DNA from 2 places in the Pseudocitrobacter faecalis genome. Region 2 is predicted to be linked to the other one. Evidence: riboswitches for the same ligand, from Rfam matches in the RefSeq annotation. Region 2 holds a riboswitch; the other holds the start of a gene.
The links. A riboswitch is a leader RNA that binds a small molecule or an ion and turns the genes downstream of it on or off. The one in region 2 is predicted to bind thiamine pyrophosphate.

Region 1: linked by a shared signal. The riboswitch ahead of tenA (thiaminase II) and the one ahead of thiC (phosphomethylpyrimidine synthase ThiC) in region 2 are both predicted to bind thiamine pyrophosphate.

The regions. Positions count from the first base shown of each region.
Region 1 is NZ_CBDDNJ010000002.1:2,018,855-2,033,981, forward strand. Features, by position in the region: gene ACOXYR_RS10295 (MBL fold metallo-hydrolase) at 38-829, opposite strand; gene ACOXYR_RS10300 (hypothetical protein) at 922-1,911, opposite strand; gene ACOXYR_RS10305 (pyridoxal phosphate-dependent decarboxylase family protein) at 2,168-3,631, opposite strand; gene ACOXYR_RS10310 (diaminobutyrate--2-oxoglutarate transaminase) at 3,647-5,032, opposite strand; gene lysC (lysine-sensitive aspartokinase 3) at 5,649-7,010, shown strand; gene ACOXYR_RS10320 (VF530 family protein) at 7,110-7,388, shown strand; gene ACOXYR_RS10325 (glycoside hydrolase family 10-like protein) at 7,454-8,782, shown strand; gene lysM (peptidoglycan-binding protein LysM) at 8,868-9,311, shown strand; TPP riboswitch at 9,390-9,492, shown strand; gene tenA (thiaminase II) at 9,556-10,239, shown strand; gene ACOXYR_RS10340 (ABC transporter ATP-binding protein) at 10,236-10,976, shown strand; gene ACOXYR_RS10345 (ABC transporter permease) at 11,024-11,725, shown strand; gene ACOXYR_RS10350 (ABC transporter substrate-binding protein) at 11,736-12,683, shown strand; gene mqo (malate dehydrogenase (quinone)) at 12,814-14,490, opposite strand; gene ACOXYR_RS10360 (bestrophin family protein) at 14,946-15,127, opposite strand, start outside.
Region 2 is NZ_CBDDNJ010000002.1:4,198,242-4,213,368, reverse strand. Features, by position in the region: gene dcuB (anaerobic C4-dicarboxylate transporter DcuB) at 137-1,477, shown strand; gene ACOXYR_RS20395 (PTS lactose/cellobiose transporter subunit IIA) at 1,521-1,829, opposite strand; gene ACOXYR_RS20390 (PTS sugar transporter subunit IIB) at 1,836-2,141, opposite strand; gene ACOXYR_RS20385 (sensor domain-containing diguanylate cyclase) at 2,323-3,864, opposite strand; gene thiH (2-iminoacetate synthase ThiH) at 4,169-5,299, opposite strand; gene thiG (thiazole synthase) at 5,296-6,066, opposite strand; gene thiS (sulfur carrier protein ThiS) at 6,068-6,268, opposite strand; gene ACOXYR_RS20365 (HesA/MoeB/ThiF family protein) at 6,252-7,004, opposite strand; gene thiE (thiamine phosphate synthase) at 6,997-7,632, opposite strand; gene thiC (phosphomethylpyrimidine synthase ThiC) at 7,632-9,527, opposite strand; TPP riboswitch at 9,613-9,722, opposite strand; gene rsd (sigma D regulator) at 9,773-10,261, opposite strand; gene nudC (NAD(+) diphosphatase) at 10,358-11,131, shown strand; gene hemE (uroporphyrinogen decarboxylase) at 11,175-12,239, shown strand; gene nfi (deoxyribonuclease V) at 12,249-12,914, shown strand; gene ACOXYR_RS20330 (YjaG family protein) at 12,963-13,553, shown strand; gene hupA (nucleoid-associated protein HU-alpha) at 13,740-14,012, shown strand; gene ACOXYR_RS20320 (DUF1481 domain-containing protein) at 14,025-14,717, shown strand; gene purD (phosphoribosylamine--glycine ligase) at 14,779-15,127, opposite strand, start outside.

The sequences.
Region 1 (15,127 bases), 2.2 Mb from region 2:
ACCATACGTCAGATTTTACGTAGCGCATGCTCAACACTTATCTCAAACACTCTACATATTTTCTGGCTGACTGCTGGACTATCATTGCGCCATCACCATAAACATCTTTGCCGTCAAACGCACCGTGGATGACGTCGAATGCAATAGGCAGTAATTGTTGCGCGATCTCATTTACCGTTGTGGCCGATAACGGCAACATGTTTGGGTAGCTCCACATAAAAGAAACGGATCGTCCACCTGGCGCGACCTGTATAATATCGCCAGACAACAGCACACCCTTCCCTTTAGCATGGTGCAGCACGGTTCCCCCGGCAAAATGCCCACCCAAACGGATGAGTTGGGTTTCGTCATCAAGTTGATGTGTGTCGCCTTGCCATAATGTTATGTGTGGGCTGTCTCTGACTATCCACTGCTTGTCGGCAGCATGTAAATAAATCGGCGCGTTAAACGCCTCTGCCCAGTCTTGCATGGTGCTGTAGTAATGCGGATGTGAAATCGCGATCGCTTTGATTCCACCAAGCCCAGTGATAAGCGTTCGGGTGGCGTCATCAAGGTTAGCAATGCAATCCCATAAGATATTCCCCGCAGGCGTCATTAAAAGGAATGCGCGCTGGCCAATGGCAAATGCAGGTACGGTTTCCAGCGTCAATAATGTGGGCGAAAGCTGCCGCCATTTATTGCTATGGTTTGCGTGTAACGATTGGGGAGAAATCCACTCCTGGCCGGAAACCGGCACAAATTGTCTTTCATCTTCACAAATGGCGCATTGCGCAGGATGAGCATGCATGACTGAATAGGACGTGCCGCAGGCTTTGCATATAATATTCACCACCAATATCCTCCTGTTAATGCTGCGCGAGACGCATAAAATTTTAAAAGCAAAAACCGACCCTCAGGCCGGTTTTGCTAATAAGGCGATACTTAAAGCGGTGATGTTGTGACGACTCGGGGTTGGCGGCGATAGCCCACGGCCCCCATTGCGCCAGCAACAACGCCCATAACAATAAGCATAAAGAAACTGTACCAACTCGCTTTCGCCGCAGCGGCAGCCGCTTTATCAGCCGCTTCACGCGCTTTTTGTTCAGTTTCTTTTTTCAACTCTTGATATTTTTGACGAGCGGCCTGGTAGTTTTGTTCTGCCTGATTGACCATTTGTTCAGCCTCGGCATCACTTTTACCGGTACGCGCCATAATGATATTTTTCAGTGCCTGACGGTCTGCTGCTTCAAACGTTGCACTGTTTCTGTCGGCAAGACCTTTGATGAATTGGGTAATATCTCCACCCTGATTAACCTGATGCTGCGCCATTTGCCCCTCATTACGTGCATTTTGTTCGAGAGCTTCAGGTTGTAATTCCGGTTTACCCGTCTGTCTTAATGTCAGTTCCAGTTGATTTTGAAAATCGTCAAGGTTGATATTATTCTCATCCAATTTTTCTTTCGCCTCCCTTACCACTGAAGGTGCAACGGATTTAATACCGCTGCCCACGGCCTGCATTCCTGAGCCAACAATATTCAGCGCACCGGTTGTCGCGCTATTCGCTAACATCAGCAAGAACGTTGTACAAATTAACGTATTGACGCCAAACACGAGCACGCCATGCAGTGAGCCGTGACGATAAGCGAGCCAACCACCGACAAAACCGCCCACTGCTGCGGAAATTATCATGCTAATTCCCGTCCATATCGCGGCTCCGGTAGCCAACCCATTCATTGGATTCTCTTCCTGAAGCGGGTCAACCGTGGTGGCGCCAATCGCCGAACCTAAAATAATAAGAAGTAAATAAATCACAATGGAGATAACAACACCGGCGAACACGGCACTCCAGGAGATTTTCTTGAAAGCAGGTGTATTCACCGTCGGATAAAGAGGATCATATTGCCTCTCGTCAATATGTTGATAATTAGCCATTTCAATCTCCACTATTTTGTTAACATAGATACAATCAGTTCATGACTTATAAAACCAACGTTCTATTTAAGCGTAGTATTAATTGAAATAATTGAATGCATATTTGAACCAAACCGGATGGCATCGACCAGTTCATGTCTTTAAATAGGAATTTTCAACCGTAATAGTAATGATCGTGTGGTTATTTGTACTTAATTTTAAAAGAGTCAAAAAAAAGCCTCTGGGTAAACAGAGGCTTTATATTTTCTTTCGAAGATTAACGACTTAACAGTGTCTCTGCCGTCTCTTTCACGCTCGCCAGCAGAACTTTTACATCCTCCAGGCATACGGTCGGGTTCAGCAGCGTCAGCTTCAGGCAAGTCACGCCGTCAGCTTCCGTCACACCGACGTTGGCAGCACCGGAAGCAAGCAGTACGTCGCCGATACGCTGATTTAACAGCGCGATAAATGCTGTATCTCCGGTTTCCGGACGGAAACGGAACAGTACGCTTGCCAGCTGGGGCTGCATAACCAGCTCCAGGTGCGGCTGAGTGGAAACAAACTCTGCTACCTGCTGTGCCAGGGTTACACCGTTATCAATGATTTCGGCATATTGCTTTTTACCCAACGCTTCAAGGCCCATCCACAGTTTCAGCGCATCGAAACGACGGGTGGTTTGCAGTGATTTCGACACCAGGTTTGGCACGCCATGCTCTTCATCAAAGTCAGAATTCAGATACGCCGCCTGATAACGCATCAGTTCATAATGACGTGCATCTTTCAGCAAGAATGCGCCACAGCTGATGGTCTGGAAGAACTGCTTATGGAAATCGAGCGTCACGGAGTCTGCGGATTCCAGGCCGTTCAGGTAGTGACGATACTTCTCAGAGAGCAGCAGCGCCCCGCCCCACGCGGCATCCACGTGAACCCAGATATTCTCAGCCGCAGCCAGTTCTGTGATCTCGACCAGCGGATCGATAGCACCGGCGTCGGTGGTTCCCGCCGTAGCGACAATCGCCATCACCTGCTCGCCGTTAGCCTTTGCCTGCGCCAGTTTGGCCTTCAGGTCGGTCATATCCATGCGAGAGAATGCGTCGGTTTTTACCTGAGTCACAGAGCGATAGCCCAGGCCCATCAGCGCCATATTCTTCTGCACGGAGAAGTGTGCGCTTTCAGAGCAGAACACTTTGATTTTGCTGAGATCGCCGGTCAAACCATTCTGCTGAATGGAGTGTCCCTGGCGAGCAAAGAAAGCATCGCGCGCCAGCATCAACCCCATCAGATTGCTCTGGGTACCGCCGCTGGTGAAGACGCCAGCATCGCCAGCCGGATAACCTACCTGTTCACGCAGCCATTCGATCAGCTTCATCTCGATGATGGTGGCTGATGGGCTTTGATCCCAGGAGTCCATGCTCTGGTTGGTGGCGTTGATCAGCACTTCTGCGGCCTGGCTAATCACCAGACTCGGGCAGTGCAGATGCGCCACACACTGCGCGTGGTGCACAGAAAGGCTATCTTTGAGGAAGTACTCAACTGCACGCGCAATAGTGGCCTGGTTACCCAGGCCCTCTGCGGTGAAGTTCAGATGAATACGCTCGCGCAGCTCGTCGACGGTTTTACCCTGATACATCTCAGGCTGTTGCAACCATTCGACAACCGCTTTGCTGCTTTGCTCGATGGCATCCTGGTAGGCCGCGATGCTTTGCGCCGAACCGGACAGAATCGGGTTATTATCTGACACGTTCATTAACTCCGATTAAACCGGCTTCACGCCAGCGCCCAGCAAGGCGTTTTCGAATTTATCGAGGAAAATTTCCAGCTCAGCATTGGTGATCAGCAGAGACGGCAGCAGACGCAGTACGCAACCGTTACGACCGCCACGTTCCAGAATCAGACCGGATTCGAAGCATTTTTTCTGCAGCAGCGCAGAGAGTTCGCCATCCGCCGGGTAGCAACCCATGTGATCCTTCGCTTCATTCGGTTTCACGATTTCCAGGCCGATCATCAGGCCGAGACCGCGAATGTGACCAATGACCGGGTAACGTTTTTGCAGTTCTGCCAGTTTGCCTTTCAGCCACTCACCCTGGGCGGCAACTTTGTCAGCAATGTTGTCATCTTTCAGGATTTTCAGCGTGGTCAGGCCTGTAGCCATGGCCAGCTGGTTACCACGGAAGGTACCCGTGTGGTGGCCCGGCGCCCAGGCGTCGAACTGTTTCTTGATACCCAGTACGGCCAGCGGCAGACCGCCACCGACAGCTTTAGACATCACAATGATGTCCGGCTCAATACCCGCATGTTCAAAGGCGAACAGTTTACCGGTACGTGCAAAGCCCGCCTGCACTTCATCAATGATCAGCAGAATGCCGTGTTCCTGAGTCACTTTGCGGATGCGCTGCAGCCACTCGACCGGAGCCGGGTTAACACCGCCCTCGCCCTGTACTGCTTCGAGGATAACCGCGGCGGGTTTACGAACGCCGCTTTCCACGTCATTGATCAGGTTTTCGAAGTAATACGTCAACGCTTTAACGCCAGCGTCGCCGCCAATACCCAGCGGGCAACGGTACTGATGCGGATACGGCATGAACTGCACTTCCGGCATCATGTTGGAAACGGCTTCTTTTGGCGACAGGTTACCGGTGACGGAAAGCGCGCCATGCGTCATCCCGTGATAACCACCAGAGAAGCTGATAATGCTGGAACGACCGGTCACTTTTTTCGCCAGCTTGAGCGCAGCTTCTACTGCGTCAGCGCCGGACGGGCCGGTAAATTGCAGGCAATACTCTTTGCCCTGACCCGGCAATAAAGAGAGTAAATAAGATGAAAATTCATCTTTTAAAGGTGTGGTAAGGTCAAGCGTATGTAACGGTAAGCCGCTGCTGATGACACTTTGAATGCTTTGAAGCACGTCAGGATGATTATGACCCAGCGCCAGGGTGCCAGCGCCTGCCAGACAATCAAGATATTGATTATTTTCAACGTCAGTGATCCAAACGCCCTGCGCTTTGGCAATCGCCAGCGGCAGTTTACGTGGATAACTTCGTACGTTGGATTCAAACTCAGCTTGTCTTGCTAAAAAGGTATCATTGCTTTGTGGTAATGAATTAGCACTTAAAGTATCAATACGGACTTTATCCGTCATCATATCACTCCCACAACCTCGGGTATTAATAACGCCGGGTTGAATTAAGGTTAAAGGGGCTGCCTGTAAAAAAACGCGGCTAATATAAGTGGTTTTAGCGTAGGACTCAATCATTTATTTTAGCGCGGTTTTCATTAGGATTTTTCCTTTCTGAATCAAGGGGTAACATGGGGTTCTGTCGTTTACATACTTTAAAGATCGTTACCATTTCAGGCAAAATGTAACTGAAGGCCAAAATGCGTACAACGTCATGTAAACCATCAGAATGTCATGGTTTTATGCTTTCTTTACACACATTTACCTTTATTAACGCCCATGAATTGCCGATAAGACATTCTTTTTAACTAGTTTATCGATAAATATAATAAAAACGTCGACCCTAAAAGATAAATCACTTACTATGGCGCGCTTATTTGCACTACATGTAAATAAAAGAACTAATGCGCATCACACCGGTAACGCGTAAGAGGCATACACGTTATCGACAACGGGATGTTTATCCTGGGTTGTCACCAGAAATGTTCGCGGGCGGACATTTCGTAAGGCGAAGTCACTTCCCTTATGCCGAGAATGAAAATTTTCTAGCCATCTTTATATGGCGCCCTGATATGAGATTGTTATGACACGCATTTATCCACAATTCGTCGTTGCCAAATTTGGCGGTACCAGCGTTGCTGACTTTGACGCGATGAATCGCAGTGCCAGTATTGTTCTTGCAGATGAACAGGTTCGCCTGGTCGTATTATCTGCCTCCGCCGGTGTCACTAATCTGTTAGTCGAGCTTTCTGAAGGACTGGAAAGCAGCGATCGTATGGATAAAATCGATACCCTTCGCACCATCCAGTACAACATTATTTCCCGCCTGAAACAGCCAACGGTTATCAGCAAAGAAATAGACCAACTGCTTGAAAATATTGCCCGGCTTGCTGAAACCGCGCAGGCAATGCCATCGGCAGCATTAAGCGATGAACTGGTGAGCCACGGCGAGCTGATGTCGAGCCTGCTGTTTGCCGAAGTGCTGCGTGAACGTGAAGCCCAGGCAGAATGGTTTGACGCACGCAAAGTGATACGCACTAACGACGTATACGGTTGTGCGGAACCGAATCTTAGCCAGATCGCTGAACAGGCTGAAATGCACCTGCGCCCACGCATTGAACAGGCCATTGTTATCACTCAGGGCTTTATCGGTAGCGATGACGCCGGGCATACCACTACGCTTGGGCGCGGCGGCAGCGACTATACCGCATCCCTGATAGGCGAAGCGTTACAGGCAATGCGTGTCGATATTTGGACGGATGTCGCCGGGATCTATACCACCGATCCTCGCGTTGTACCGCAGGCCCAACGCATCGACCATATTTCATTCGCCGAAGCCAGCGATATGGCTGCGTTTGGGGCGAAAGTCTTACATCCGGCAACATTACTGCCAGCGATGCGCAAAAACATTCCGGTATTTGTCGGTTGCAGTAAAAATACCGCTGCTGGCGGTACGCTGGTCCGTCGTGAAACCGAGAATCCACCGCTGTATCGTGCGATTGCCGTTCGTCGCAAGCAAACGCTGTTACGACTGCACAGCCTGCACGCGCAGCCTGCCTACGCTTTTTTTGCTGATATGTTTGCCATCCTGGCACAGCATCAGGTGGATATTGATCTGGTGACCACGTCCGAAAGCAGCATTGCGTTGGCGCTCGATCCCTCCTGCGCGACATCCGGGGAAGATCACACCTTAACCACCTCACTGCTGACGGCGCTCTCTTCCCACTGCCGGGTTGAGATTGAAACGGGGCTGGCGCTGGTGACGCTGATTGGAAATCAGCTCCATCACGCTACGGGCGTATGTCGGGATGCCTTCGCTGAACTGGACGCGCATGCGGTACGTATGATTTGTCACGGCGCATCCAATAATAATCTCAGCTTCCTGCTGCCGGGCGACGCTGCCGATAGCGCCGTCGTTGCATTACATCGCAGGCTGTTCGAGTAAGGTTTTCAGGGGCGTTCGCGCCCCTTTTCAATTCATTGCCCCCGTTACCGCTTTCTTGTAACCTTCCCCGCTTATTTACGCACACTTTTTCGGACACTCATGACCGCTCAACATTCGAAAGATCCTTTGCACGGCGTTACGCTGGAAATGCAGGTTAATGCCCTGGTGGCTCGCTACGGTTGGGAAAAACTGGGCAAGCTGGTGAACATTAACTGTTTTAAAAATGATCCTAGTGTGAAATCCAGCCTCAAGTTTTTGCGCCGCACGCCCTGGGCGCGGGCGGAAGTTGAAGCACTCTATCTTGATTCCCTCGACGACGATGAACCTCAGGATGGCGCATTTAACCCATGGCTTCAGGGGCGTAACGATAAGATCTGATTCCCTTCCCCTGCAAATCGTAAGAGAATATCGCCTCTCAAGGAACTAGTAGAAAATGGGCGATTATGATCATCTCTTTGCGGGGCGTCTCCCCGGTCACTCAGGTTAAAAAACTAGGCACACTGGTTGCCGTGGCATTACTTGTTGTCAGTTGTTCGTCTAAGCCACCGAGTTCACTTGTTACGCCATCGGGTAATACGACGAAGCCTGTCGGTAAAACACAGAAACATAACGAGCCGATGCGCGGGATTTGGCTGGCAACGGTTTCACGGCTCGACTGGCCGCCAGTAAATTCGGTCAATATCAGCAGCCCTGCTATTCGCATCAATAAACAGAAAGAAGCGTTAACGGCGAAGCTCGATAACCTGAAGCAGTTGGGTATTAATACCGTGTTTTTCCAGGTAAAACCCGATGGCACCGCGCTCTGGGATTCTAAAATTTTGCCGTGGTCTGATACTTTAACCGGCAAGATTGGCGAAAACCCTGGGTACGATCCGTTGCAGTTTATGCTGGATGAAGCCCACAAACGCGGCATGAAAGTTCATGCCTGGTTCAACCCGTACCGGGTAACGACCAACACCAAACCTTCAACGGTGGCCGAGCTGAATCGTACGCTCTCGCAGCAGCCTGCCAGCATTTTTGTCCTGCATCGCGACTGGATCCGCACATCAAGCGATCGCTTTGTGCTTGATCCCGGCATTCCGGAAGCGCGCGACTGGATTACCAGTATTGTGGCGGAAGTGGTGGCGAAATATCCAGTCGATGGCGTTCAGTTTGATGACTATTTCTATACCGAAACCCCTGGCTCGACGCTTAACGATAACCAGACCTGGCGCCAATACGGCCAACAGTACGCATCAAAAGCTGACTGGCGACGTCATAATACACAACTGCTTATCGAGCAAGTGTCCCGCACCATCAAACAGCTGAAACCCGACGTCGAGTTTGGCGTAAGCCCGGCGGGCGTCTGGCGTAACCGTTCGCACGATCCGTTAGGGTCGGATACGCGCGGTGCGGCCGCCTACGACGAATCTTATGCTGATACTCGCCTTTGGGTACAACAGGGCTTGCTGGATTACATTGCCCCGCAACTTTACTGGCCGTTCGCGCGTGATGCAGCGCGTTATGATGTGCTGGCAAAATGGTGGGCGGATGTGGTGAAACCAACCAAAACGCGTCTGTACATTGGCGTGGCGTTGTATAAAGTGGGCGAACCGTCAAATAAAGAACCTGACTGGGCGGTGAATGGCGGCGTGCCGGAGCTGAGCAAACAGCTAGATCTCAACGAATCCATCCCTGAAATTAACGGGACGATCCTGTTCCGCGAAGATAATCTCAATCAACCGCAAACTCGCCAGGCGGTGAATTATCTGAAAACCCGCTGGGGCCATTAATCCTCCCTTTTGTGCGCTACGCAAATCCGGCGTAGCGCGCCTCATCTGCTATGCTTACCCTGACATTCTTTACTGGAGAACGGATATGGGATTGTTTAACTTCGTGAAAGAAGCAGGTGAAAAACTGTGGGATAAACTGACGGATTCGCATCAGGACCAGGGCGAAAAAGTCACCGAGCATTTGAAGAAACTCAATATTCCCGGTGCGGATAAAGTCCAGGTGACGGTTGTTGATGGGAAAGCCAGCGTCACCGGTGATGGACTAACCCAGGAAGAGAAAGAAAAAATTCAGGTTGCGGTGGGTAACGTTGCCGGGGTCAGTGAAGTGGAGAATAACATCACGGCTGCTGATAGCGCGGATGAAGCCACCTATTACACCGTGAAGTCCGGTGATACGCTGAGCGCGATTTCTAAAACCGTTTATGGCAATGCCAATCTGTATAACAAAATTTTTGAAGCCAACCGTCCGATGCTTTCTCACCCGGATAAAATTTATCCCGGTCAGACATTACGTATTCCTAAAGCCTGATAGCCGTACGCTTGCCGGAAGTCATTCCGGTAAGCGTTTACCCCTCGTTGTATTCACAGGCAAAATATCGTATAAAACCTCCTGTCCGAGGGGTGTCCAGTAATGGGCTGAGATGGCGCAAGCCGAACCCTTAGAACCTGATCTGGGTCATGCCAGCGAAGGGACGGGTTAGCCATCTATTTATACAGCCAATTCCTGTTCTTCCCTTATTGCGCCCGGATCTCCACCGATTACTGGAGGTCCCATGTCTTTACCCCTTTTTGAAACTGGTCTTTACGCGCGTCTGCGCTCGCTTGCCGGTCACCACTGGTATGATTACGTCGCGCATGAATTTGTTCAGCAGTTAGGCGCAGGCACCCTGCCTGAACCCGCTTTCCGCCGATATCTCACCCAGGATTATCTGTTTTTAGTTCATTTCGCCCGCGCCTACGCGCTGCTGGTCAGCAAACTGCAAAACCTGCCGGAGATGCGCGCCGCGACAGCATCACTGAATGCGATTCTTAACGAATTGCCGCTACATATCAGCTACTGCCAGCAATGGGGGTTAACGGAGTCCGACGTTACGCAGGTGGAAGAAGCCGCTGAAACGGTGAACTACACCCGTTACGTGCTGGATGTGGGACACTCAGGCGATGTGCTTGATTTGCTTACCGCATTGATGCCCTGTGTAGCAGGCTATGCGGAAATCGGCCTGCGCCTGCTCAACGATCCGGCGACTGTCTTTGAGGGGAACCCCTACGCGCCGTGGATCCGTAACTATGGTGACAAGGACTATCTGGCAGGCGTACAAGCCTCACTGACACTATTTGAAAATCTGGCCGCTGCGCGTGGAGGTGAAAGCCGTATCGGTGAGCTTTCATCTATCTTCACCACCGCCACTCGACTGGAAAGCGCGTTCTGGCAGATGGGATTGAACGCAAAATCATGAAGTGCGTGAATGCATCCCCGGCCATCAGGGTGACAGACCTTACACTTCGCTACGGCGATAAGACGATATTTGAAAATCTCAACGTCGAGATCCCCGCGGGTCATTTCGTTTCGTTGCTCGGTGCCAGCGGTGCGGGGAAAACCAGCCTGCTGCGTATCGTTGCCGGGCTGGCCGCGCCAACGGCTGGCTCGGTGACGGATGAACACGGTCATCCGCTGGAAGGCCGTATCAGCTGGATGGGTCAGCGCGATCTGCTCTATCCGTGGTTAACCATCGAACAAAATGTTTGCTTGGGTGCGCGTTTGCGCGGTGACCAAGCCGATCGTGAGTGGGCACAAGAGTTGCTCTATCGCGTTGGCTTAAGTGGTTACGGCCATGCCCTTCCGCAGACGTTATCCGGCGGGATGCGTCAGCGCGCCGCCATCGCCCGTACCCTCTACGAACAGCAGCCAATTGTGTTGATGGATGAGCCATTTTCCGCGCTGGATGCGATTACCCGCGCCACGATTCAAACGCTGGCGGCGGAATTACTGGCCGATCGTACCGTGTTGCTGATTACCCACGATCCCGCTGAGGCCTGCCGTTTGAGCCATCGCATTCTCGTTCTGGCGAAATATCCTGGCGGTATTGATGACGCCCACATTATGGCTGGCATCCCGCCACGTGACCTGGACGATCCTCAGGTTATCCAGAGCCAACGCGAGCTTATGCAACAACTGATTCGGGGGGCACAGTGATTTTCTTATCACGTATCTGGCGCGGAGTGACGCTGTTTGCAGGCTTAATGGGCTTATGGTGGCTGGCGACGCTCGGCTCTATCCCGGCATTCCTGCTGCCCTCGCCCACGGCGGTGGTTCAAGCCCTGCACGATAATGGTCGTTACCTCGGCTGGCACACATTGATTACGCTATCGGAAATCGCCAGTGGGCTGGTGATTGGTGTACTGCTCGGGGCGATTCTGGCGCTGTGCATGGTCTTCTCACCCCGTCTTCAGCGCTGGGTGATGCCAGTGGTATTAACCAGCCAGGCGATTCCTGTCTTCGCACTCGCTCCGCTGTTGGTGCTGTGGTTTGGTTTTGGCATGAGCGCCAAGGTCACCATGGCGGTGCTGATTATTTTCTTTCCGGTGACGTCGGCTCTGTTTGACGGTCTGCGCCGGGTAAGCGGTGATTATCTCGACCTGGCCCGCACCATGGGAGGATCACGCTGGGCACTACTCCGCCATGTCCAGTTGATGGCCGCCCTGCCTGCGTTTGGCTCTGGCCTGCGCATGGCGGCAGCCGTTGCGCCCATCGGCGCCATCATTGGCGAATGGGTCGGCTCGGCGGAAGGTTTGGGTTATGTGATGCTCAACGCCAACGCACGCATGCAGAGTGACATCTGCTTCGCCGCCCTTCTGATACTCGTTTTGATGACCATCTCCCTGTGGATGATCATCGATGCCCTGTTACATCGCCTGATTTATTGGGTTCCGGATAACCATTGAGAAAACTACGATGACAACAAAAATACTGAAACCTGCGCTCGCTGCTCTGCTTATCGCCGGTACACTTTCGCCAGACGCCTGGGCGCTGGAGAAAGTGACGCTGGTACTGGACTGGTACATCAACCCAGACCACGCCCCCGTGATGGTTGCACAGCAAATCGGCGCATTTAAAGAGGAAGGCCTGGACGTCACAATTGTCCCACCTTCCGATCCGGCGCTTCCTCCGCGCCTGGTGGCAGCAAAACAGGCCGATCTGGCGATCACCTATCAACCGCAACTGCACTTTTTTGCCGATCAGGGCTTACCGCTGATGCGTGTGGGCACACTTATCAATACGCCGCTGAATACGGTGATTGCGCTGGATAAAAATATTAAATCGCCTGCTGATTTAAAAGGTAAAAGCGTGGGCTATTCCGTCAGTGGCATCGAGCAGGCGACGCTCGATACCATGCTGAAACATAGCAATACGCCAGCGGATGCGGTGAAGCTTATCAACGTTAACTTTCAGCTAACCAGTGCTCTATTGACCGGCAAAGTGGACGCGGTGATTGGCGGCTATCGAAACATCGAAGCCCTGGAGATCCAGCTTCAGGGAAAAGAACCGGTGGTGTTTAATGTCGAGGATTATGGCGTGCCTGCGTACGATGAGCTGATTCTGGTGGCGAATAAAGAGATGGCTGGAGAAGCGAAAATTAAAAAATTCCTCGCGGCTTTGAAAAAAGGCAGCGACTACCTGCACGCGCATCCGCAGGAGAGCTGGAAAACGTTCGCCAGTCTGCATCCTGAGCTTAATACCGAATTGAATAAGCAGGCATGGATGAAAACGCTGCCGCTCTTTGCGCAAGATCCGGCAAAACTGGATAAAGCCCGCTATGCGCATTACGAGCAGTTTTTGTTTGATAACAAACTTATCAAAAAAATAACCCCGGTAGAGCAGTACGCTACCGGGGTTATGTAAGCCATACATCAGATTGCGAACGAAGTGCGCTTTGTTATTGCCGGATGTGGCGTAAACGCCTTATCCGGCCTACAAAATTTCGTGAATTCAATCTAATGTAGGCCTGATAAGCGCAGCGCATCAGGCAATTTTACAGCGCCATGTCGTGCTGAGGTGACGCTTCAGGCTGTGATGCTTTCTGCGTGACGTTGTCACTTGCATCAGCATTCATTTTGATTACCGGAGGCTTAACCAGCTGCAACGTGGCTGCGGTATCGTCCCAAACCTGCTGCGTCAGCGCGCTGTTACCGTTCAGTTGCTGACCGTAGCTCGGCACAATCGCGCGGATTTTGCTCTGCCATTGCTCAGAACTGAATTGTTCCGGGAACATCTTCTTAATCACGTTCAGGGTGATGGGCGCAGCGGTCGATGCGCCCGGAGAAGCACCCAGCAATGCGGAAATCGTGCGCTGTTGGTCAACAACCACTTCCGTACCCAGTTTCAGTACGCCACCTTTGTCTTCATCTTTCTTGATAATCTGCACACGCTGACCTGCCTGAATCAGTTTCCAGTCTTCTTTACGCGCCTGAGGATAGTACTCTTTCAGCGCGGCAAAACGGTCATCATCGCTCAACATAACCTGACTAATCAGGTATTTGACGAGATCAAAGTTATCCAGCCCCACATGCGTCATCGGCATCACGTTGCTGGTTGTGGTGGTGCTCAGCAAATCGAAGAACGAGCCATTTTTAAGGAATTTGGTGGAGAACGTTGCGAACGGCCCAAACAGCACCACGCGTTTACCGTCGATGAAACGTGCATCAATGTGCGGTACGGACATCGGCGGCGCACCAACGGAGGCCTGGCCATAGACTTTCTGTAGGTGCTCTTTAGTGATCGCCGGGTTTTCCGTCATCAGGAAAGAACCGCCAACCGGGAACCCTGCATAATTATCGGCTTCAGGAATGCCCGTTTTTTGCAGTAATTTCAGTGCCCCACCGCCAGCACCGATAAATACATATTTGGCATCAATCGCATGCTCTTTACCGTTATTCACATCCTTGATTGTCACGTGCCAGGAGTTATCGCCATTGCGTTTAAACTCAGTCACTTCAGACGAGGTTTGCAAAGAGAAATTCGGGCTTTTTTTCAGGCTGCCGATCAACTGGCGGGTAATTTCACCGTAGTTCACATCGGTACCGGCTGGCGTCCAGGTTGCAGCCACTTTCTGCTGCGGATCGCGCCCTTGCATTACCAGCGGAGCCCATTGCTGAATTTGCTGGTGATCGGTAGAGAATTTCATGCCCTGGAACAACGTCGTTTTTTGCAGCGCATCATAACGCTTTTGCAAATAATTAACGTTGGTGTCGCCCCAGACAAAACTCATATGCGGGGTGGAATTAATAAAGGAGTGCGGTTCACGTAAAATGCCGCGTTTCACCTGCGCCGTCCAGAATTGACGCGAGATCATAAACTGCTCATTAATATCCAGCGCTTTGCTGACATCAATCGAACCGTCCGGACGTTCCGGCGTATAGTTCAGCTCCATATTCGCCGAGTGCCCCGTACCGGCGTTATTCCAGCCATTAGAGGATTCCAGCGCCACGCCGTCGAGTTTTTCGACCATGACCTGCTTCCAGTCTGGCTGCAGCTCCTGGAGCCACGTGCCGAGAGAGGCACTCATAATACCGCCGCCAATCAGAAGGAAATCGGTTTTTTGTGAGGTTTCAGAATTAGCCCAGGTTGCCGAACTGACAAACAGCGCCACAGAGGTGAGTGAGATAATTGTCTTTTTAATTGCAGGCATAATAGTAATATCACATAGCATTGATGAAACATGAATAAATATAGTAAAGCATTTTTACGATAATTTAAAATATCTACAACATTTTTCGCACTATTATATAATTACATATTTATTTAGTTATTTAATTAAATAAATCATCAACACTCTTTGTTGGGTATTTTCGTTATGTAGGAACGCATGCGCTTCCCTCGTTCTTATGGAACGAGGGAGTAAAATGAAAGGCTTTACCAGGAGAAATCCTGGACCAGTGATAAGTCCCAGGCAGTGGCAAACAGTGAAATGAAGATGATCAGGTTCACTGCGGTTTCTATTCTTTTTTCCATTTTGATTCTCCTTATGCCGGTTATGACGATCTAACACGGAAAACCTTAATGATTTCTTAATGCTGCACGACCATCATAAGGCGAACGCAGCAGGTTATGAATACGAGTATGCCAATAAAAACCGGCTGCGTCCCCCTCTTTTACTTTTGCGCACTAAGTGAGCTGATAGTGCTTATCTGCCGTCAGTTTTGCCGGGATCACGGTTTCATCGTTCATTTGCAGCAGCTCTATCTCAATCGCGTTGCAGATAGCATCCAGCGGCAGATCGTTATCTTCCATGCCAAACGGCTCTTCCAGTTCTTCGGCAAGGGTATCAAGCGCGATAAACGTGTACG
Region 2 (15,127 bases):
AATAAATGATTTTTACACCCGGCACCGTCGTGTCGGGCGGGTTTTGTTGCCCTGAAAAAGTCGAAGGAGGAAAGGTAAAACAATAATCAGTGCACGACAAAATAGCGGATATTAACGGACAGGATTTGGGGGATGCATGGAATTTGCTATACAACTCATTATCATCTTAATTTGTTTATTCTACGGCGCACGGAAAGGCGGTATTGCGCTGGGCCTCCTGGGCGGCATCGGACTGGTTATTCTGGTCTTTGTTTTTCATCTTCAGCCAGGAAAACCGCCTGTCGATGTGATGCTGGTGATTATTGCTGTGGTGGCCGCTTCGGCAACGCTTCAGGCATCTGGCGGCTTAGATGTGATGCTGCAAATTGCCGAAAAACTTCTGCGACGTAATCCAAAGTATGTCTCTATTGTTGCGCCTTTCGTGACCTGCACGCTAACCATTCTCTGTGGTACCGGACATGTGGTGTATACCATTTTGCCGATCATCTACGATGTGGCGATCAAAAATAATATCAGGCCTGAACGTCCAATGGCGGCAAGTTCTATCGGCGCGCAGATGGGCATTATAGCCAGCCCGGTCTCCGTTGCCGTGGTCTCATTAGTGGCGATGCTTGGTAATTTCACCTTTAACGGTAAGCATCTTGAATTCCTCGATCTGTTATCCATTACCATTCCCTCAACGCTGCTTGGCATTCTGGCGATTGGTATTTTTAGCTGGTTCCGCGGGAAGGATTTAGATAAAGACCCGACCTTCCAGGCGTTTATTGCCGTACCGGAAAACCGTCACTATGTGTACGGCGATACGGCGACGTTGTTGGATAAAAAACTGCCCACCAGTAACTGGGTAGCGATGTGGATCTTCCTGGCATCCATTGCGGTTGTGGCACTACTGGGGGCGTTCTCTGAACTTCGCCCGGCCTTTGACGGCAAGCCATTGTCGATGGTGCTGGTCATCCAGATGTTTATGCTGCTTTCCGGTGCGCTGATTATCATCATCACCAAAACCAATCCGGCGTCGATTTCCAAAAATGAAGTCTTCCGTTCCGGGATGATTGCGATTGTTGCGGTGTACGGTATCGCCTGGATGGCGGAGACCATGTTCGGTGCACACATGTCTGAAATTAAGGGCGTGTTAGGCGAAATGGTGAAAGAGTACCCATGGGCCTATGCAATTGTGCTGCTGCTGGTCTCGAAATTCGTGAACTCTCAGGCGGCAGCGCTGGCGGCGATTGTTCCTGTTGCACTGGCGATTGGCGTGGATCCCGCGTATATCGTGGCCTCAGCGCCTGCCTGCTACGGTTATTATATTTTGCCAACCTATCCCAGCGACCTGGCGGCAATTCAGTTCGACCGTTCAGGTACCACGCATATTGGTCGCTTCGTGATTAACCACAGCTTTATTCTGCCGGGCTTAATTGGCGTGAGTGTCTCGTGCGTATTTGGCTGGGTATTCGCCGGGCTGTACGGTTTTCTGTAATAAAAAAGCAGGTGCCGTAAGGCACCTGCTCTAATGCGTCTGATTAGGCGGTGCGACGATAGAGTTCGATCATATCCGTCGCTAAATCCTGAATCACCATAGCGTTCATCAGATGATCCTGAGAGTGAACGGTGATCAAGTTAACCGGTAATTTACCGGTGCCTTCATCCAGACCAATAAGCTGTGTCTGAATGGTATGTGCATGCTTCACGTAGTCGTGTGACTCCGCCATCGCTTTTTCTGAACCGGCGAAATCGCCTTTGCGTGCCAGCTGTAACGCGGTTAATGCGGCACTACGTGCTGCGCCAGCGTTAACCAGCAGCTCCATAATGGTGGTTTCCAAATCTTCCATGCCAGCTTACTCCATCAGTTTGAGGGCTTTTTCCAGAACGGCATCACCTTTCATCATGCCGTAATCCATCATGTCGATAACCGCCACTTTTTTGCCCAGCGGATCGGCCTGCGCCTGCAGCTTAGCTTGCTCATACTTGACCTGAGGGCCAAGCAGAATGATGTCGGCTTCATTAAGATTGTCTTTGAATTCCGCGACCGGCACAGCTTTGATGGAAACCTCAATACCTTTCTTCTGAGCCGCGTCTTTCATACGTTGAACCAGCATACTGGTGGACATACCTGCAGCACAGCATAAAACGATGTTCTTCATAATTCGCCCTCATGTTCCTTGATGTCACATCTTTATCGCGGGAGAGAGGGTTCAACAACTGCTTTGCGGCGATTGTGTGTAAGCCATCACAAAGAAAGGCTGAAAAAACTGAAACCGGTTACATTTTTGCTGGTGGGGTAAAAAAAGCCCACGGCTGTGGGCTTATTCAGAGGGAGGGAGATCAGGACACGGTCGTGCGCAAAATCCGGTTTTTCCCCTGCTGCTTTGCTTTATACAGCGCTTCGTCAACGCTAACAATCAACTGCTCCAGCGATTCCATATTCCATTCGCCCAGCCCACCGCTGAAGGTCACGGTGAGCCCCTCTTCACGCCACGTACGTTGAGCGACTTTCTCACGCCAGTTTTCCAGCAGAGTGCGAGCGGAATCAATATGCGTTGCCGGGAAGATAACGGCAAACTCCTCGCCACCATAGCGATAAATCGAAATCTCATGCGGTTGCAGAATCTGTAACCCTTCGCGTGCGACGTTACGCAGTACAATATCGCCGTTAAGGTGCCCCCAGGTATCATTGATTGATTTGAAATTATCAACATCGACCAGTGCCAGTGCGAACGGTTGGTGATCGTTCATCAAGGCGGCAATGTCTCTATCAAAGGCCCGACGATTTTTACAGCCGGTCAGTGCATCGATCGTTGCCTGGCGAACGTAGGCCATTTCTCGCTCTTTATTGGTTTCAATGGCTTTGCTTAACATCGCTTCAAGCCTTGGCGCGCGGTTAACATCGCCGGTTTTGATGGCATTGATGATGTTCATTAACACGGAACGCGAGGCGTGGCGCAAATAGAGACCGAAGACGATGATGACAAAGGCGGCTACAGCAAATCCCCAGGCCACAATTACCGTCTCGTGATGGGCGAGGTCGGCGAGCGTACGGTCAGACACTTTGTAAATGACGAACCAGTCCGGGTTAGTGAATGAGTAATAGTAGAGCCAGGTTTTGCTCTTCCCGTCGTGTATTTCCCCTTCCGCGTTGGTCATTTGGTCCATCAGTTTTTCAGGCACCATATTACTGAACAGGCGGGTGGTATCCGGGTGAAGCACCGCCTTACCATTACGATTAACCACAAAAAATTCCCCGCTGACCGGCGATTGCATTTGTCGCAGGGTGTAGCTCATTGACGGTAAATCCAGATGAAATGCCAGTGTTCCTTTCAATTTTCCATCCGGAGAAACGACAGGCTTGGCCATCGTGATGGTGGTTTCGCGGGTAAAGAAATCGGTATACGGCTGCGTGTATCGAGAAAACAGCCCGGAATCGCCCTGAGCGCGGAACCAGGGGCGTTTGGTGGCATCAAACTCACTGCTGTCAGATGACGCCATCACCTGCGGGACGCGCAAATAATTCCCATGAGGATCGGCGACAGAAATAGACGTTACTGTTGGCATTAGCGCCAGCAGATGCATCATGAGCTCGGTGCCTTTCTCCGGATCGCGATTGACGACATTGTCCAGCTGTTCATTGTTCGATAAAAACGCCGTCGCGCGGCTTAAAATATAATCATCTTCGCGCAGGATAGATTCCATGTAATTCACCGCCATATTGTGGGTGAAGTTACGATTGATATGGTGGTAATCCTCAATGATATCTTTACGCTGATTAAGCATCACCAGGGTTGCAATGACCAGAAAGCTCAAAAGGATACCAGCGAAACTGATGATTATCGGTGTAGTAAACGACAGTTTCCTGCTATGAGTACTCATAACGTTTTCTTCGTTCCAGAAGGTGAATGGCAAAAGTATAAGGGGCCAGGAGGTGTTGTGCGGCGATATAAAAAACTTATGCTTTCCTTATTGTTTATAGGGTAATCAAATCAGAGACGCAAAAATAGTTGCCGATTATCTTAAAAGCGTAGGGGAGGCAGGGCGGAAGAGGAAGGAAGAGCCGCCCTGGTCAACATCCTGCTGACGAGGGCTAGCGTATTCCGCCACGTGCTATTCAACAACGCGCAAAGTGAGGCTCTGCGAGGCTCTTCGCAGAGAAAATCATGCCCTTACATCACTCTCTTCAGGGTTGCGAGGCGCGTCCCAGCCAGCCGTCCCAGTCTTTCCACACCGGCTGTAAACCACGCTCGCGCAGGGCATCCGCCACGGCTTCCGGCCTGCGTGCATCGTGTGGAGAAAATTGCTCCAGTTCAGGATGATCGTCCGCATAACCGCCCGGCTGCGTTTTGGAAAAAGCGCTCACATTGTTAATTGCCAGCGGGATCACGTTGTCGCGGAACCACGGCGATTCACGGGTGGAGAGCGACAGCTCAATGTCCGGCGAGAAAAGGCGAAACGCGCAGATCACCTGCACCAGTTGCTTTTCATCCATCAATGACGCTGGCTCAATACCGCCCGCGCAGGGGCGTAGGCGCGGGAAGGAGATCGAGTAGCGGCTTTGCCAGTAGTGGTGCTGAAGCCACAGCAAATGCTCGGCCACCATAAAGCAATCCACCCGCCAGCTGTCTGACAGACCAATCAGCGCGCCGAGGCCAATTTTATCAATACCCGCCTGGCCCAGGCGATCCGGCGTATCCAGCCGCCAGAAGAAATCCTGCTTTTTGCCTTTCAGATGATGATGGGCGTACTGCGCCTCGTGGTAGGTTTCCTGATAAACCATTACCCCGTCCAGCCCCAGCGTTTTCAGTTCAGCGTACTCTTCGGTTGAGAGCGGCTGCACCTCCATCTGTAGCGATGAAAACTGGCTGCGTATGGCGGGAAGATGGCGGCGAAAATAATCCATCCCGACTTTACTCTGATGCTCGCCGGTTACCAGCAGCAGGTGCTCGAAATTCATTGCGCGGATAGCCGCACATTCACGGGCGATTTCGGCCTCATCCAACGTCTTACGCTTGATGCGGTTGCTCATGGAAAAACCGCAGTAGGTACAGTCGTTGGCGCACAGGTTCGAAAGATACAGCGGCACGTAAAAACTGACGGTGTTGCCGAAGCGCTGGCGGGTAAGTTGTTGCGCCCGTTGCGCCAGGGGTTCGAGATAATCGGCAGCAGCAGGTGAGAGCAGCGCCATCATATCGTCACGCGTAAGATGGCGGGCGGCCAGCGCGCGTTCAACGTCGGCCGCGGTTTTACTGCTGATTTTCAGGCGCAGATCGTCCCAGTTGAGTTCACGCCAGCGATCGCTGAAGGTGTTCATGCGCTGGCCTCCAGGAAACCGGTTAATGGGCTGGTGGCGACAGCGTGCGCGCGTCGTGCACCCGGAACGGCCTGTCGGGCCAGGATACCGGCATCAACCGCCATACGAAACGCGTGCGCCATCATCACAGGATCATCGGCGACGGCAATGGCAGTATTCACCAGCACCGCGTCGGCGCCCATCTCCAGTGCCTGTGCTGCGTGGCTTGGTACGCCAATTCCCGCATCGACCACCACCGGTACATTTGCCTGAGCGATGATAATCTCTAACATCGCGCGGGTTTCCAGCCCCTGATTCGAACCGATCGGCGCACCCAGCGGCATCACGGCGGCACAACCCACTTCTTCAAGACGCTTACACAGCACCGGGTCTGCGCCACAGTACGGCAACACCACAAAACCTTCCTTGACCAGCAATTCAGCGGCTTTCAGGGTTTCGATAGGATCGGGCAACAGCCAGCGTGCGTCGGGATGAATTTCCAGTTTCAGCCAGTTTGTGCCCAGCGCTTCCCGGGCTAATTGCGCGGCGAAGACCGCTTCTTCCGCCGTTTTTGCGCCGGAGGTATTCGGCAGCAGCGTCACGCCCGCTTCACGCAGCGGTTCCAGAATGGCATCGTTATTCTGGCGTAAATCGACGCGCTTCATTGCCAGCGTGACAAGCTGGCTGCCCGATGCGCGAATGGCATCGACCATCACCTTTGATGATGCAAATTTTCCGGTACCCGTAAATAAATGGGAATCAAAGTTTTTATCGGCAATGCGTAACATGTCAGCCCCCGGCTATAACCTGAAAAAGCAGGATTCGATCGCCGTCCTGCACAATGTGATGTTCCCAACGCTCGCGCGGCAGGATTTGTTGATTGAGCGCCAGCGCGACGCCCGGCTTTAACTGTTCAAGCTGCGTGAGCAGGGCAGTGACGGAGAGCCCTTCAGCGCACGGCATCGGTTCATCATTAAAGTGAATCTGCATGGCGACCTCCGCAAACCGGGCAGTCCACCGCGCGATGCAGCGCCAGGTTTCGCCACTGGTGCGCGCGTGCGTCAAACAGGCGCAGGGTATTGCCGGTGGGCATGCCGCTTAATAGCTTGATAGCTTCCAGCGCCTGCAGTGTACCCATGACTCCCACTACCGGGCCGACTACGCCCGCCGTTCGGCAGTTGCGTTCCGGTTCGGCATCGTCAGGCCACAAGCAACGGTAACAACCTTGCGTCCACGGCGGCGTCAGTACCATCATCTGCCCGCCAAATCCCACCGCGCTGGCGGTAATCAGCGCCGTGTTCTGCGCCACACAGGCCGCGTTTATTGCCTGGCGCGTCGCCATGTTATCGGTGCAATCGAGCACCAGATCCGCATCCTGCACCGCCTGTCTGAGCGTGTCGCCCGCCAGCCGCTGCGAAAGTGTGACGAGGGTAATATCCGGGTTCAATTCCGCCAGCCGCGCACGCGTGGCCTCTGCTTTTGGACGGGCGATGTCGTGCGTGGAAAAGGCAATCTGACGATGCAGATTACTCAGGTGTACTTCGTCGTCATCGGCCAGCACCAGCGTGCCGACGCCCGCACCGGCAAGATACAACGCCGCAGGCGCGCCTAAGCCGCCCAGCCCGACGATAAGCACCCGGCTGGCGAGCAGTTTTTGCTGGCCCTCCACGGCGATATCTTCCAAGAGCATCTGGCGGCTGTAGCGCATAAAATCGCGATCATTCATCGCCCACTCCTGCCAGAGCCAGCAGTTTCGCGGTGGCGTCGCGCCAGTCTGCGGCCTGCGTAATCGCGCTCACGACAGCGATGCTGCCAACGCCTGTCGCCAGTACCGCCGGGGCGCGTTCAAGGCTAATGCCGCCAATGGCAACGGTGGGATAATCGTCCAGGCGTTTAATATGCGCGGCGAGCTGTTCCAGTCCCTGCGGCGCGGAGGGCATCTGCTTGGTTTGCGTTGCGAACACGTGACCCAGCGCGATATAAGAAGGCTGTGCCGCCAGCGCCATGTCGATTTCCATATCATCGTGGGTCGATACACCAAGGCGTAAATTGGCCGCGCGAATCGCCTTGAGATCGGTGGTTTCCAGGTCTTCCTGCCCCAGATGCACACCATAAGCCTGGTGTTTAATCGCCAGACGCCAGTAGTCGTTGATAAACAGACGCGCGTGATAACGACGACCGAGTTCAATCGCGGCAACCACATCAGCCTCTACCTCGTCGTCGCGTTTGTCTTTGATACGCAACTGGATCGTGCGTACGCCCGCTTCCAGCAAACGCGCAATCCACTCCACGCTATCGACAACCGGGTAGAGTCCTAAACGGAAAGGAACCGGGGGAAAATGGGGCTGATACATTATAAGTTCTCCTGAGGGATATAGAGTTCGCCACCCCGGGCGCGAAACTGACCGGACATTTCGTTCATCCCGGCCTCTGCGGCCTGTTTCGCCGCGTAATCGCGCACTTCCTGGGTGATTTTCATGGAGCAGAATTTGGGCCCGCACATTGAGCAGAAATGGGCAACTTTGCCTGACTCCTGCGGCAATGTTTCATCGTGATACGCGCGGGCGGTGAAAGGGTCGAGCGCCAGGTTGAACTGATCTTCCCAGCGGAATTCAAAGCGTGCTTTCGACATGGCGTTATCGCGAATCTGCGCGCCGGGGTGGCCCTTAGCCAGGTCGGCTGCGTGGGCGGCAATCTTGTAGGTAATAAGGCCTTGCTTCACATCTTCTTTGTTAGGCAGGCCGAGGTGCTCTTTTGGTGTGACGTAGCACAGCATCGCGCAGCCGAACCAGCCAATCATTGCTGCACCAATCCCGGAGGTAAAATGGTCGTAGCCTGGCGCAATATCGGTGGTGAGTGGCCCCAGAGTGTAAAACGGCGCTTCGTGGCAGTGCTCCAGTTCCTCGGTCATATTGCGACGAATCATCTGCATTGGCACGTGGCCCGGGCCTTCAATCATCACCTGCACGTCATACTCCCAGGCAATTTTGGTCAGCTCGCCCAACGTGTGCAGCTCCGCGAACTGTGCTTCATCGTTGGCGTCCTGAATAGAACCGGGGCGCAGGCCGTCGCCCAGTGACAGCGACACATCATAGGCGGCGCAGATTTCACAGATTTCGCGGAAGTGTTGATAAAGGAAGTTTTCCTGATGATGTGAGAGGCACCATTTCGCCATAATCGAGCCACCGCGCGACACAATACCGGTCAGGCGTTTTGCGGTCATCGGCACGTAACGCAGCAGCACACCCGCGTGGATGGTGAAGTAGTCGACCCCTTGCTCGGCCTGTTCCAGCAACGTATCGCGGAAGGCTTCCCAGCTCAGATCTTCTGCGATCCCGTTAACCTTCTCCAGCGCCTGGTAGATCGGTACGGTGCCAATCGGTACCGGGCTGTTACGCAGGATCCACTCGCGTGTTTCGTGGATATAGCGGCCCGTGGAGAGGTCCATCACCGTGTCGGCGCCCCAACGGGTTGCCCACACCAGTTTTTCCACCTCTTCTTCGATGGAAGAGGTGACGGCCGAGTTACCGATATTGGCGTTCACCTTCACCAGAAAGTTGCGCCCGATAATCATCGGTTCTGATTCCGGATGGTTAATATTCGCCGGGATAATCGCCCGACCTGCCGCCACCTCGGCACGGACAAACTCAGGTGTGATATTTTGCGGTAGCAGTGTGTCGAAACTTTGCCCTGGATGCTGCTGGCGCAACACTCCGCTACGAATACGCTCGCGCCCCATATTTTCGCGCAGGGCGATAAATTCCATCTCCGGGGTGATTACCCCCCGACGAGCATAATGGAGTTGAGTGACGCGCTTACCGGGGCGTGCGCGTTTTGGCGTCAGCAAACCGGTGAAGCGCAGTTCGTCGAGGAATTCATCCGCGAGGCGGGCCTGAGTATACGCGGAGCTGCGCGTTGTTAAGGTTTCGCTATCGGCGCGCGCGTCAATCCATGGTTGGCGCAGTTTTGCCAGGCCCTGGCGGACATCAATTTTTTCTGCCGGGTCGCCATAGGGGCCTGAGGTGTCATACACCGGAATCGCTTCGTTCTCTTCGTACTGCGGATTATCCTCAGTGCCGCCGATTAATGTGGGGCTAAGCTGAATTTCGCGCATTGGCACGCGTACGCCAGGCTGGGTACCTGCGAGATAAATACGGTGTGAGTGAGGGAAAGCGGTGCCTTCCAGAGTATCAATAAAGCGTTGAGCCTGTTCGCGTTGTTCGCGGCGAGTGAGTGTTGTAGTAGACATAGCGCATACCAGGTAAAAAGGATATGGCTTGTCAGACGACGGATGGAGTAATGGATGCACAGCGCCCGTGAAGGCAGAGGCATAATGCTGAATTACTCTTGTTCCCTTCGCAGGTATTAGCCTGATCAGGTTCCGCGGATCCCGAATTAACGGTCTCAGCCTGTGTTTTCACACGTGGCACTCCGACAAGATGTAGCCCCACAAATGAGGCGATGAATGTAAACTACGCGTTAATGCGTAAAATCTCAAGCGGGACGTTTGATCCCGGCGTTATTGTGCATCGCATCCAGTACGAGCATGATGAGCTTATCTTCGAGCACAAAACGTGCCTCCAGCGCTTCACCGATATCCGACAATGCTTGTTGAAATTCAAAACAATTATCGTGATCGATGGCTGTCTCCAGGCTCGAGTCGTAGTAGTCCATAATCTGCTGGGTATTGGCTTCCAGCTTTGGCCAGATTTTGGTGGCCGTTAAAAGCGCGGCGTCGCCTTCCAATTTATGCAAAATGCGTTCATAAATACTGAAGTGGCAGGAGGAGAGGTAGTCCACCAGTCGCTGACAAAAATCATCCAGTGCTTTTTCATTCAGCCGTATAAACGATTCTTTGCCAGGCTTAATACCAATCAGGTTGGAATAGGCGATAAGCAATTGCTTGCGAATGTTTAGCCAGCGGTCGACCAGTTTGTTACTGCCTCCAACATGCTCCGTCAGGCTTTCGAGCTGGTTTAACATGTGATTGACTCCGCACAAGTGGGTTTAAAGACTGCGCACTAAGATGTAACGATAATGTAAATAACATGCCAGTGAAGCAAAGGTAGTGCAATAGATATGGATCGTATAATTGAAAAATTAGACATCGGCTGGTGGGTCGTCAGCCATGAACAAAAATTGTGGTTGCCGGGCGGAGAATTACCCTGGGGTGAAGCGGGGAATTTCGATCTTGCGGGCCAACGTGCGCTGTTGATTGGGGAGTGGCAAGGCTCACCGGTGTGGCTGATTCAGCAACAGCGCCGCCATGATATGGGCTCGCTGCGGCAAATTCTCGACCAGGACGTGGGGTTGTTCCAGCTCGCCGGGCGTGGTGTACAACTGGCGGAGTTTTACCGCTCACATAAATTCTGCGGCTATTGCGGGCATACGATGCACCCCAGCAAAACTGAATGGGCGATGCTCTGCGACCACTGCCGTCAACGTTATTATCCGCAAATCGCACCCTGCATTATCGTTGCCATCCGTCGCGATGACACCATTCTGCTGGCACAACATACGCGTCATCGCAACGGCGTGCACACCGTGCTGGCCGGGTTCGTCGAAGTGGGCGAAACGCTGGAACAGGCCGTCGCGCGCGAAGTTATGGAAGAGAGCAGTATAAAAATCAAAAACCTGCGTTATGTTACCTCCCAACCGTGGCCGTTCCCGCAATCACTGATGACCGCATTTATGGCCGAGTATGACAGCGGCGAGATCGTGATCGACCCCAAAGAGCTGCTGGAAGCCAACTGGTATCGCTATGACGATTTACCGTTACTGCCGCCGCCGGGAACCGTTGCACGTCGACTCATTGAAGATACTGTCGCACTCTGCCGGGCAGAGTATGAGTGACACTCATGTTACACTGGCGTGAAAGAGCTCAAGGAATGGAAAAATGACCGAACTGAAAAACGATCGTTACCTGCGTGCGCTGCTGCGTCAGCCTGTGGATGTCACCCCTGTCTGGATGATGCGCCAGGCGGGCCGCTATTTACCGGAATATAAAGCCACTCGCGCCCAGGCCGGGGATTTTATGTCCCTGTGCAAAAACGCTGAGCTGGCTTGCGAAGTGACGCTTCAGCCGCTGCGCCGTTACCCGCTGGATGCAGCCATTCTGTTCTCCGATATTCTGACCATCCCGGATGCAATGGGTCTCGGCCTCTATTTTGAAGCGGGCGAAGGCCCACGCTTCACCTCGCCGATCGCCAGCAAAGCGGATGTTGATAAGCTGCCGATTCCGGATCCGGAAGGCGAACTGGGTTACGTGATGAACGCGGTGCGCACGATTCGCCGCGAACTAAAGGGCGAAGTGCCGCTGATTGGTTTCTCCGGCAGCCCCTGGACGCTGGCAACCTACATGGTCGAAGGCGGCAGCAGCAAAGCGTTTACCGTGATCAAAAAGATGATGTATGCCGAACCGCAAACGCTGCATCTGCTGCTCGATAAGCTGGCGCAAAGCGTCAGCCTCTATCTGAATGCACAGATTAAAGCTGGCGCGCAGTCGGTGATGATTTTCGACACCTGGGGAGGCGTGCTCACCGGTCGCGATTATCAGCAATTCTCGCTCTACTACATGCATAAAATCGTCGATGGCCTGCTGCGTGAAAACGATGGACGTCGTGTACCGGTCACGCTGTTTACCAAAGGCGGCGGCCAGTGGCTGGAAGCGATGGCGGAAACTGGCTGTGATGCGTTGGGTCTTGACTGGACAACCGATATCGCCGATGCGCGTCGCCGCGTGGGCCACAAAGTTGCGCTGCAGGGCAATATGGATCCATCCATGCTCTACGCGCAGCCTGCGCGCATCGAAGAAGAAGTGGCGTCCATTCTGGCGGGCTTCGGCAAGGGTGAAGGCCATGTGTTTAACCTCGGTCACGGCATCCATCAGGATGTGCCGCCGGAACACGCCGGGGCGTTTGTCGAGGCAGTACATCGTCTCTCTGTACCTTATCATCAGTAAGGAGTGGTTATGGATCTCGCGTCACTACGCGCTCAACAAATCGAACTTGCTTCCTCGGTGATCCGTGAGGATCGCCTGGATAAGGATCCCCCGGATCTGATCGCCGGTGCTGACGTGGGTTTTGAGCAGGGCGGTGACGTGACGCGAGCGGCGATGGTGCTGTTGAAGTATCCATCGCTTGAGCTGGTGGAGTATCAGGTGGCGCGCATTGCGACCACCATGCCTTACATACCCGGCTTCCTGTCCTTTCGCGAATACCCGGCGCTGCTGGCGGTGTGGGAAAAGCTGTCGCAAAAACCGGATTTAGTATTTGTCGATGGTCACGGTATCTCGCATCCGCGTCGTTTGGGGGTTGCCAGCCATTTTGGCTTGCTGGTGGACGTGCCGACGATAGGGGTGGCGAAAAAACGTCTCTGCGGCACATTCGAGCCGCTCGACAGCGAACCCGGCGCGTTATCCCCGCTGATGGATAAAGGCGAGCAACTGGCGTGGGTGTGGCGCAGCAAAGCGCGCTGTAATCCGTTGTTTATCGCGACGGGGCACCGCGTCAGCACTGATAGCGCACTCGCGTGGGTGCAACGCTGTATGAAAGGCTATCGATTGCCGGAGCCTACACGCTGGGCAGACGCTGTCGCCTCTGAACGCGCCGCCTTTGTGCGTCTTACAGCAAAATAACCACAATTCAGGTAAACTGCGGCTAATTTCCGCATTTGAGAACTCATCATGTTACAAAACCCGATTCACCTGCGTCTGGAGAAGCTGGAAAGCTGGCAACACGTCACGTTTATGGCCTGCCTGTGCGAACGCATGTACCCGAACTACGCCATGTTCTGTAAAGAGTCTGCGTTTGGCGACCCGCACGTTTATCGTCGTATTCTGGATCTCATCTGGGAAACGCTGACGGTAAAAGATGCCAAAGTGAATTTCGACAGCCAGCTCGAAAAGCTGGAAGAAGCGATCCCGGCGGCGGATGATTTCGACATGTATGGCGTTTATCCGGCGATTGATGCCTGTGTTGCATTGAGTGAACTGGTGCATTCTCGTTTAAGCGGTGAAACCCTGGAACACGCTATTGAAGTCAGTAAGAGTTCTATCACCACCGTGGCAATGCTGGAGATGACTCAGGCTGGTCGTGAAATGACCGATGAAGAGCTCAAAGAGAACCCGGCGGTGGAACAGGAATGGGATATTCAGTGGGAAATTTTCCGAGTTTTAGCCGACTGTGAAGAACGTGATGTTGAACTGATAAAAGGCCTGCGCGCAGACCTCAAAGAGGCTGGTGAGAGCAATATTGGTATAAATTTTAAGCAATGAGACAACAAAACGTGATTTACCGCCTGAATTGTCGTGCCTGAAGGCTTCCCTTCCGCCCCCCGTCTGGTCTACATTTGGGGGGCGAAAAAAAGTGGCTATCGGTGCGTGTATGCAGGAGAGTGCTTTTCTGGCATTTTCGTCGCACTCGATGCTTAGCAAGCGATAAACACATTGTAAGGATAACTTATGAACAAGACTCAACTGATTGATGTAATTGCAGACAAAGCAGAACTGTCCAAAACCCAGGCTAAAGCTGCTCTGGAATCCACTCTGGCTGCTATTACTGAGTCTCTGAAAGAAGGCGATGCTGTACAACTGGTTGGTTTCGGTACCTTCAAAGTGAACCACCGCGCTGAGCGTACTGGCCGCAATCCGCAGACCGGTAAAGAAATCAAAATCGCCGCAGCTAACGTGCCGGCATTTGTTTCTGGCAAAGCACTGAAAGACGCAGTTAAGTAAGACCGCGTGGCAGTGAACAGTTTTAGCGAAGGGGTGGTTTCACCCCTTTTGTCTATCTGGCGCTCTGTGACGGCGTTAGGTGGCATACTGTTGCTTTCTGCCTGTAGCCATAACAGCGCGTTGCCGCCGTTTACCGCTAGCGGCTATGCTGACGATCAGGGTGCAGTACGCATCTGGCGCAAAGATTCCGGCGGAGAAACCCATCTTCTCGCCGTTTCCAGCCCGTGGCACAATGGGGCCACTACAACCAGCGAATATCGCTGGCAGGGCGATCAGCTCTCGCTGATTGAACTGAATATATACAGTAAGCCTTCCGAACATATTCGTGCCCGTTTTGACAGCCGTGGTGAACTGAGCTTCATGCAGCGGGAAGTTGACGGACAGAAGCAGCAGCTCTCCAGCGACCAGGTAGCGCTTTACCGCTATCGCGCTGAGCAAATCCACCAGACCAGCGACGCATTGCGTCAGGGGCGCGTTGTACTGCGTCAGGGGCGCTGGCATGCGGATCACAGCGTAACGACCTGCGAAGGTGAGGTGGTGAAGCCTGACCTCGATAGCCGCGCGTTGGCGCATGTTGAAAACCGTCAGCGTCGTTCATCGGTAGAGGTGAGTATTGCCTGGCTGGAATCGCCAGAAGGGACGCAACTGTTGCTGGTTGCTAACCAGGACTACTGTACCTGGCAGCCAACAGAAAAGAATTTTTAAGCCTTTCGCTTAAGAGCTGGTGGCTTGGCCCGGTGTATCACCGGGCATCTGGGATCGTTAGTTACTCGCCTCGCTCGCGCGCAATTGCCCGATAACCAATATCAGTACGGCTAAAGCTACCGTCCCAGTGAATATCGTTCAACAGTGTGTAGGCGCGTTTCTGGGCTTCCTCAACGGTATGTCCCAGCGCCGTCACGCACAGCACGCGCCCGCCGCTGGTCACCACCTGCTCGTCATCTGCCAGTTTTGTACCCGCATGGAACACTTTACCGCCTTCCACTTCTTCCAGCGGCAGACCGTGGATCACGTCACCGGTGCGGTAATCACCTGGATAACCGCCCGCTGCCATCACTACGCCAAGCGAGGCGCGTTCATCCCACTCGGATGTTTTCTCGTCCAGCTTGCCTTCA